2 regions of the Streptomyces sp. DSM 120436 genome follow, and region 1 is predicted to be linked to the other one. Evidence: riboswitches for the same ligand, from Rfam matches in the RefSeq annotation. Region 1 holds a riboswitch; the other holds the start of a gene.
The links. Region 1 has a riboswitch for glycine ahead of gcvT (glycine cleavage system aminomethyltransferase GcvT). Riboswitches for the same ligand answer to the same signal wherever they lie in the genome.
Positions count from the first base shown of each region.

Region 2: another riboswitch for glycine. It lies ahead of gcvP (aminomethyl-transferring glycine dehydrogenase); the one in region 1 lies ahead of gcvT (glycine cleavage system aminomethyltransferase GcvT).

Region 1 covers NZ_JBSKBS010000001.1:2,820,025-2,823,420, reverse strand. Annotated here, with positions in the region: gene ACWH4W_RS12900 (enhanced serine sensitivity protein SseB) at 1-248, opposite strand, end outside; gene ACWH4W_RS12895 (AAA family ATPase) at 256-960, opposite strand; glycine riboswitch at 1,183-1,283, shown strand; glycine riboswitch at 1,284-1,407, shown strand; gene gcvT (glycine cleavage system aminomethyltransferase GcvT) at 1,481-2,599, shown strand; gene gcvH (glycine cleavage system protein GcvH) at 2,723-3,100, shown strand; gene glyA (serine hydroxymethyltransferase) at 3,115-3,396, shown strand, end outside.
Region 2 covers NZ_JBSKBS010000002.1:943,235-946,630, forward strand. Annotated here, with positions in the region: gene gcvP (aminomethyl-transferring glycine dehydrogenase) at 1-1,717, opposite strand, end outside; glycine riboswitch at 1,892-1,987, opposite strand; gene ACWH4W_RS26295 (PRC-barrel domain-containing protein) at 2,101-2,475, shown strand; gene ACWH4W_RS26300 (DNA polymerase IV) at 3,278-3,396, opposite strand, start outside.

The DNA of each region.
Region 1 (3,396 bases):
GAGCTGAAGACCGGCACGTACGCCTGGCCGTCCAGTTCCATGGTGGGCAGGTCGAGGGGGCCGCTGTGCGGGCCGCCGCCGCTTGGCAGCGGCACCCACAGGAAGCTGCGGCCGAGCACCTCGACGATCCGGGGGCCCGCCGAGGGGACGCCCAGGGAGGCGGAGAGCGCCTCCTCCAGTTCGTTGCCGGGCCACCCGCCGTGCGGGTGGAAGTGCGTCCGGTCCGGGATGTCCGCCGGGAAGTCCATCTGTCGCCTACCGCCTGCCTGGTGCCACTGCTGTGGCGGAAAGGCTAACCGGTTCCCCGGTGAAGCCGATCCGGCGCAGGGCGTTCGCGGCGTCCCGGTCGACGAGCACCGCCGACGCGCAGCCCTCCGGCACCCGGCCGGCCTCCACCGCGTCCAGCAGCCGGCCGCACGCCGTGCGGTGCCGGCGGAAGGCGTACCGCGAGACGCCCCGGCCCCGCTCCAGCTGGCCGGCCAGGGCCTCCTGGGGCGTGACGTCCAGCAGCAGCAGGTGCAGCGCGGCCCCGCGGCGCCGGGCCTCGCGGGCCAGCCAGCGCCGGACCCAGGTCTGTGTGCCGCAGTCGTGCACGACGACCGGCCGGCCGGAGCGCAGCGCGCGGCGCAGCCCCGCGTAGTGGGCGAGCCGGACCAGCGGGCGGTACACCGCGTACGGCAGCGGGCGGGGCATGCGGCGGTCCCAGCGGTCGCGGGCGTCCTGGGAGTCGACGCGGGCGCCGCGCACCGTGCGCCGCATCAGCGTGGACTTGCCGCTGCCGGGCAGTCCGGTGACGACGACGAGGTCGCGGGGGCCGAAGAGCAGGGCGCGCGGGCTGCGGCCGGAGCGCTCGCGCAGGTCCTGGACGAGCGGGGCGGGCGCCGCGCCGCCGGCCCCGTCCGCGTGCTGCCGCGGCAGCGCGACGCCTGTGGTGCCGGCGTGCGCCGTGGGCCTGTTCACCGTGGTCGTCCTCCCCTGGGGCCGGATAAGGGGTCCGATCCCCGCCGTGTGTAAAGAGAAGGTAATGCCAGGTCGCTCTCGGTTCCGTGTTCTTCCCGATACAGGCCTGTCACAGCTCCCTGTGACCGAGCCTGCACGAACGGTGCACCCCCGGCAAGGGTCCCCCTGCCGGTGTCCGGCGATGCGTGCAATGATGTGCGCGCCAACTGCATACCGGCCGTTTGAATCCGCGCGGGAGAGTCCCCGGCACCGTGTGCCGCCGGGGCGCCGAAGGAGCAAGTCCCTCCCTTGAATCTCTCAGGCACCGTTACCGCGCGGGCGAGGCACATCTGAAAAGCGGGCCGCCGTCGCAGTGCTCCGGTGGCTCCACCCAAGGTGCAAGTCCTGACCGCCGTACCACCGGTGGTCATGGCGAACCTCTCAGGTTCCGATGACAGATGGGGAGGAAACGTCCTCGCCTTCCCCCACGCTCGAATGAACTCGCGCGGGAGGGACCCCCATCGCCTTGGGAGACCGACCGATGAGCAGTAACGAACCCCGCCGCACCGCGCTCGATGCCCTGCACCGGTCGCTCGGCGCGACGATGACCGACTTCGCCGGCTGGGACATGCCCCTGCGCTACGGCTCCGAGCGCGACGAGCACAACGCCGTGCGCTCCAGGGCCGGCCTCTTCGACCTCTCGCACATGGGCGAGATCACGGTCACCGGCCCGCAGGCCGCCGCGCTGCTGGACTTCGCGCTGGTCGGCAACATCTCGGGCGTGAAGCCGGGCCGCGCCCGCTACACGATGATCTGCCGCGAGGACGGCGGCATCCTGGACGACCTGATCGTCTACCGGCTCGGTGAGACCGAGTACCTGGTCGTGGCCAACGCCTCCAACGCCCAGGTGGTGCTGGACGCGCTGACCGAGCGGGCCGCGGGCTTCGACGCCGAGGTGCGCGACGACCGTGACGCCTACGCGCTGCTGGCCGTGCAGGGCCCCGAGTCCCCGGCGATCCTCAAGAGCCTGACCGACGCCGACCTGGACGGCCTGAAGTACTACGCCGGCCTGCCGGGCACCGTGGCCAAGATCCCCGCGCTCATCGCCCGCACCGGCTACACCGGCGAGGACGGCTTCGAGCTGTTCGTGAAGCCGGAGCGCGCCGTGGAGCTGTGGCAGGCGCTGACCGAGGCGGGCGAGGGTCACGGGCTGGTCCCGTGCGGCCTGTCCTGCCGGGACACGCTCCGCCTGGAGGCGGGCATGCCGCTGTACGGCAACGAGCTGAGCACCTCCCTCACGCCCTTCGACGCCGGTCTGGGCCGGGTGGTGAAGTTCGAGAAGGAGGGCGACTTCGTGGGCCGCGCCGCCCTCGCCGAGGCGGCCGGGCGCGCCGCGCAGAACCCGCCCCGCGTCCTGGTCGGCCTGGTGGCGCACGGCCGCCGGGTGCCGCGCGCCGGGTACGCGGTGGTGGCCGGCGGCGAGGTGATCGGCGAGGTCACCTCCGGCGCCCCCTCCCCCACCCTGGGCAAGCCGATCGCCATGGCCTACGTCGACGCGAGCCACGCCGAGCCGGGCGCCGAGGGCGTCGGTGTGGACATCCGCGGCAGCCACGAGCCGTACGACGTCGTGGCGCTGCCGTTCTACAAGCGGCGGAAGTGACACCGTCGTAGACGGCCCCCGGGCCGTCCCCGCGCGTCCGCGGGCCGGGCGCCCCACCCGTCCGGCCGCGTCCCGCGCCGTCCCCGTCATCAGCAGTTTCCCGCGTACAGGAGAATTCCAGCCATGAGCAACCCCCAGCAGCTGCGCTACAGCAAGGAGCACGAGTGGCTGTCGGCCGCCGAGGACGGCGTGTCGACGGTCGGCATCACGGAGCACGCGGCAAACGCGCTCGGCGACGTGGTCTTCGTCCAGCTCCCCGAGGTCGGTGACACGGTGAGCGCGGGCGAGACCTGCGGCGAGCTGGAGTCCACCAAGTCGGTCAGCGACCTGTACTCCCCCGTCTCCGGCGAGGTCACCGAGATCAACGAGGACGTGGTGAACGACCCGGCGCTGGTCAACTCGGCCCCCCTCGAGGGCGGCTGGCTGTTCAAGGTGCGGGTCACCGACGAACCGGCCGACCTGCTGTCCGCCGCCGAGTACGACGCGTTCATCGCGGGCTGAGGAGCCGTAGCCGCATGTCGCTTCTGAACACGTCCCTGCACGAGCTCGACCCGGCGGTGGCCGCCGCGGTCGACGCCGAGCTGCACCGGCAGCAGTCCACCCTCGAGATGATCGCCTCGGAGAACTTCGCCCCGGTCGCGGTCATGGAGGCCCAGGGCTCGGTCCTCACCAACAAGTACGCCGAGGGCTACCCCGGCCGCCGCTACTACGGCGGCTGCGAGCACGTCGACGTGATCGAGCAGATCGCCATCGACCGGGTGAAGGAGCTGTTCGGCGCCGAGCACGCCAACGTCCAG
Region 2 (3,396 bases), on a different contig from region 1:
CGGCGTTGGGCTGGAGGGACACCTTGTCGTAGCCGGTGACCTCGGCGAGCCGCTCCTCCAGCTCACGGATGAGCGTGAGGTACCCGGCGGCCTGCTCGGCGGGCGCGAAGGGGTGCAGCTGTCCGAACTCGGGCCAGGTGACCGGCTCCATCTCGGTGGTCGCGTTGAGCTTCATGGTGCAGGAGCCCAGCGGGATCATGCCGCGGTCCAGCGCGTAGTCGCGGTCGGCGAGGCGGCGCAGGTAACGCAGCATGGCCGTCTCGGAGCGGTGCTGGTGGAAGACCGGGTGGGTCAGGAACTCGTCGGAGCGCAGCAGCGCGTCCGGAAGGGCGTCCCGCGCGGCGGCGTCCAGGGCCTCGACGTCGGCCTCGACGCCGAAGGCGCGCCACACGGCGGTGAGCTGGTCGCGGGTGGTGGTCTCGTCACAGGCGACGGAGACGGTGTCGGCGTCGACGAGACGCAGGTTCACACCGCGGTCGCGGGCGGCGGCGACGACCTCGGCGGCCCGCCCGGCGACCCGCACGGTGAGGGTGTCGAAGTAGGAGCCGTGGACGACCTCGGCGCCGCCGGAGCGCAGCCCCTCGGCGAGGATCGCGGCGTAGCGGTGGGTCCGGCGGGCGATGGTCCGCAGGCCGTCGGGGCCGTGGTGGACGGCGTACATGCCGGCCATGACGGCGAGCAGCACCTGCGCGGTGCAGATGTTGCTGGTGGCCTTCTCGCGGCGGATGTGCTGCTCGCGCGTCTGCAGCGCCAGACGGTACGCCTTGTCGCCGTCGGCGTCGACGGAGACGCCGACGAGGCGACCGGGCAGGCTTCGGGCCATCTTCTCCTGGACGGCCATGTAGCCGGCGTGCGGTCCGCCGAAGCCCATCGGGACGCCGAAGCGCTGCGTGGTGCCGACCGCGATGTCCGCGCCCAGCTCGCCGGGGGACTTCAGCAGGGTGAGGGCGAGCAGGTCGGCGGCGACGGTGACGAGCGCGCCCCGCTCGTGCGCCTGGTCGATGACCGGCTTGATGTCCCGGACGGCACCGGAGGCACCCGGGTACTGGATCAGGACGCCGTTGATCTCACGGCCGTCGAGCTCGGCGGGGATGCCGTCGGCCAGGTCGGCGACGACGACCTCCACGCCGGTCGGCTCGGCGCGGGTCTCGATCACGGCGATGGTCTGCGGCAGGGCGTCCGCGTCGACCAGGAACAGGCCCTTCTTGTTCTTCCCCATGCGCCGGGACAGCGCCATCGCCTCGGCGGCGGCCGTGCCCTCGTCGAGCAGGGAGGCGCCGGAGGTGGGCAGACCGGTGAGGTCGGCGACCATCGTCTGGAAGTTCAGCAGCGCCTCGAGCCGGCCCTGCGAGATCTCCGGCTGGTACGGCGTGTAGGCCGTGTACCAGGCGGGGTTCTCCATCACGTTGCGCAGGATGACGGGCGGGGTGAAGGTGCCGTAGTAGCCCAGGCCGATCATGGAGCCGAGCACCTGGTTGCGGCCGGCGAGGGCGCGCAGCTCGGCGAGCACCTCGGCCTCGCTCCGGGCGCCGGGCAGGTCCAGCGCGTCGGCGTTCTTGATCACGTCGGGCACGGCGGCGGCGGTCAGCTCGTCGAGCGAGCCGTAGCCCACCTGGGCCAGCATCTTCGCCCGGGCCTCGTGATCGGGGCCGATGTGGCGCTGCTCGAAGGGGATTCCCTGTTCGAGCTCGGAGAGCGGGGTACGGGGGGCAGTCATTGAGGAGGCCTCCTGGTCCGACGACCTTCGAGGGGCACCACGGCGCAGGTGCCCGGACGGCCTCCCCCTCTGTCATCTCAACCTGAGAGTTTCACCGGGACGCCGCGGGCGGTCCGGTTTTCACCGTCGGTGAGAGCGGAAGCCGTCGACACCCGCCCTGCTTTCCAGAGTGACCTCGTCCGTGCGGTACGTGTGCCTGAGAGATTCCGGGGAGGATTTGCTCCTTCGGCGCCTCCGGTGGTGCCTGGAGGACTCTCCCGCACGGGGTCAGCGGCCGTTGCCAGCGTACCAGCGGGGCCCCGACCCGTACTTTCGAGTGGCCGTTCCGCCGATTGTGCCTTTTTGTTGTGCTATCGCATGAGTTCGCGTCGAGTGGAGGGCCCGTGCAGACCGACATCGACCCGCGTCACCTCATCGGCCGCAAGGCGTACGACCGCAACGGCACCCGGATCGGCACGATCGACGAGGTCTACCTCGACGACGCCACCGGCGTGCCCGAATGGGCCGCGATACGCACCGGCCTGTTCAGCCGGGACGCCTTCGTGCCCCTGGAACCCAGCGAGCTGATCGACGGGGCGCTGCACGTGCCGTTCGAACGGTCCCTCATCAAGGACGCCCCCGACTTCGGCGTCGGCCGCCACCTGTCCCCGGAGCAGGAGCTCCAGCTCTACCACCACTACGGCCTGGACGTGGGCTCCCCTCCCCCGCTCCCCGACCGCGACTTCGGCAAGCTGGCGGGCCAGGAGGAACGCGGTTGACGCCACCGGGGGCGGCGGTCCCGTGAACCCTGTGCCGGGCCGGCCCGGAGCCCCGGCTCCCCTCACCCGGCCGGGCCACGGATGCGGCCGGAAGCACCGGGGCCGTGTGTGTCCGGCTCCCACGCCACCGCCACGAGCCGGGGCCCACCGCCCCGGCCGCGGGGCTCGCCGGGCCGCGCATCCTCAGGAAGCGCGGCCCCTGACCGCGAGCGGCACGGCGACTAGGCCCCCGCCTCGGTCACGCCCGGCGCTCCCTCGGGCCGGCGGCACCGGATGCACCCGGGCCGGGGCCACAGACGCCGGCAGCCGCCCCCCGACCGTCACGGCCCCCTCCATCCAAGCGCCCGGCGCACCGGACCCCGCTCCCTCGGGGGCACGACCCGGTGAACCGCGAACGTCACCGGCAACCGCGCCCCGTCCCCTCGGCCACGCGCGGCGGCCCTTCCACGAGCCGCAGCGGACCCGTCCAGCCCACGGGCCACGAATTGCCGTCTCCCGGCGACCGTCACCCATCCCGCACCCCAGCCGCCGGCCCCACCGTGACCGTCACGGCGACTGCGCCTCCGCCCCTTCCGCCAGCGGTGGTGGACTCGCCCAGCTCACGGACCGCACCTTGCCGCCTCCCCGCGACCGTCACCCATCCCGCACCCCAGCCGCCGGCCCCACCGTGACCGTCACGGCGACTGCGCCTCCGCCCCTTCCGCCAGCGGTGGTGGACTCGCCCAGCTCACGGACCGCACCTTGCCGCCTCCCCGCGACCGTCACCCATCCCGCACCCCAGCCGCCGGCCCCACCGTGACCGTCACGGCGACTGCGCCTCCGCCACCCCCGCCGCCTCGGCCACACCCGGTGGCCCCTCCACCAGCGGCAGCGGATCCGCCGGTTCCAATGCCGGATCGTCGCCCCGGAACGTCTTCACGC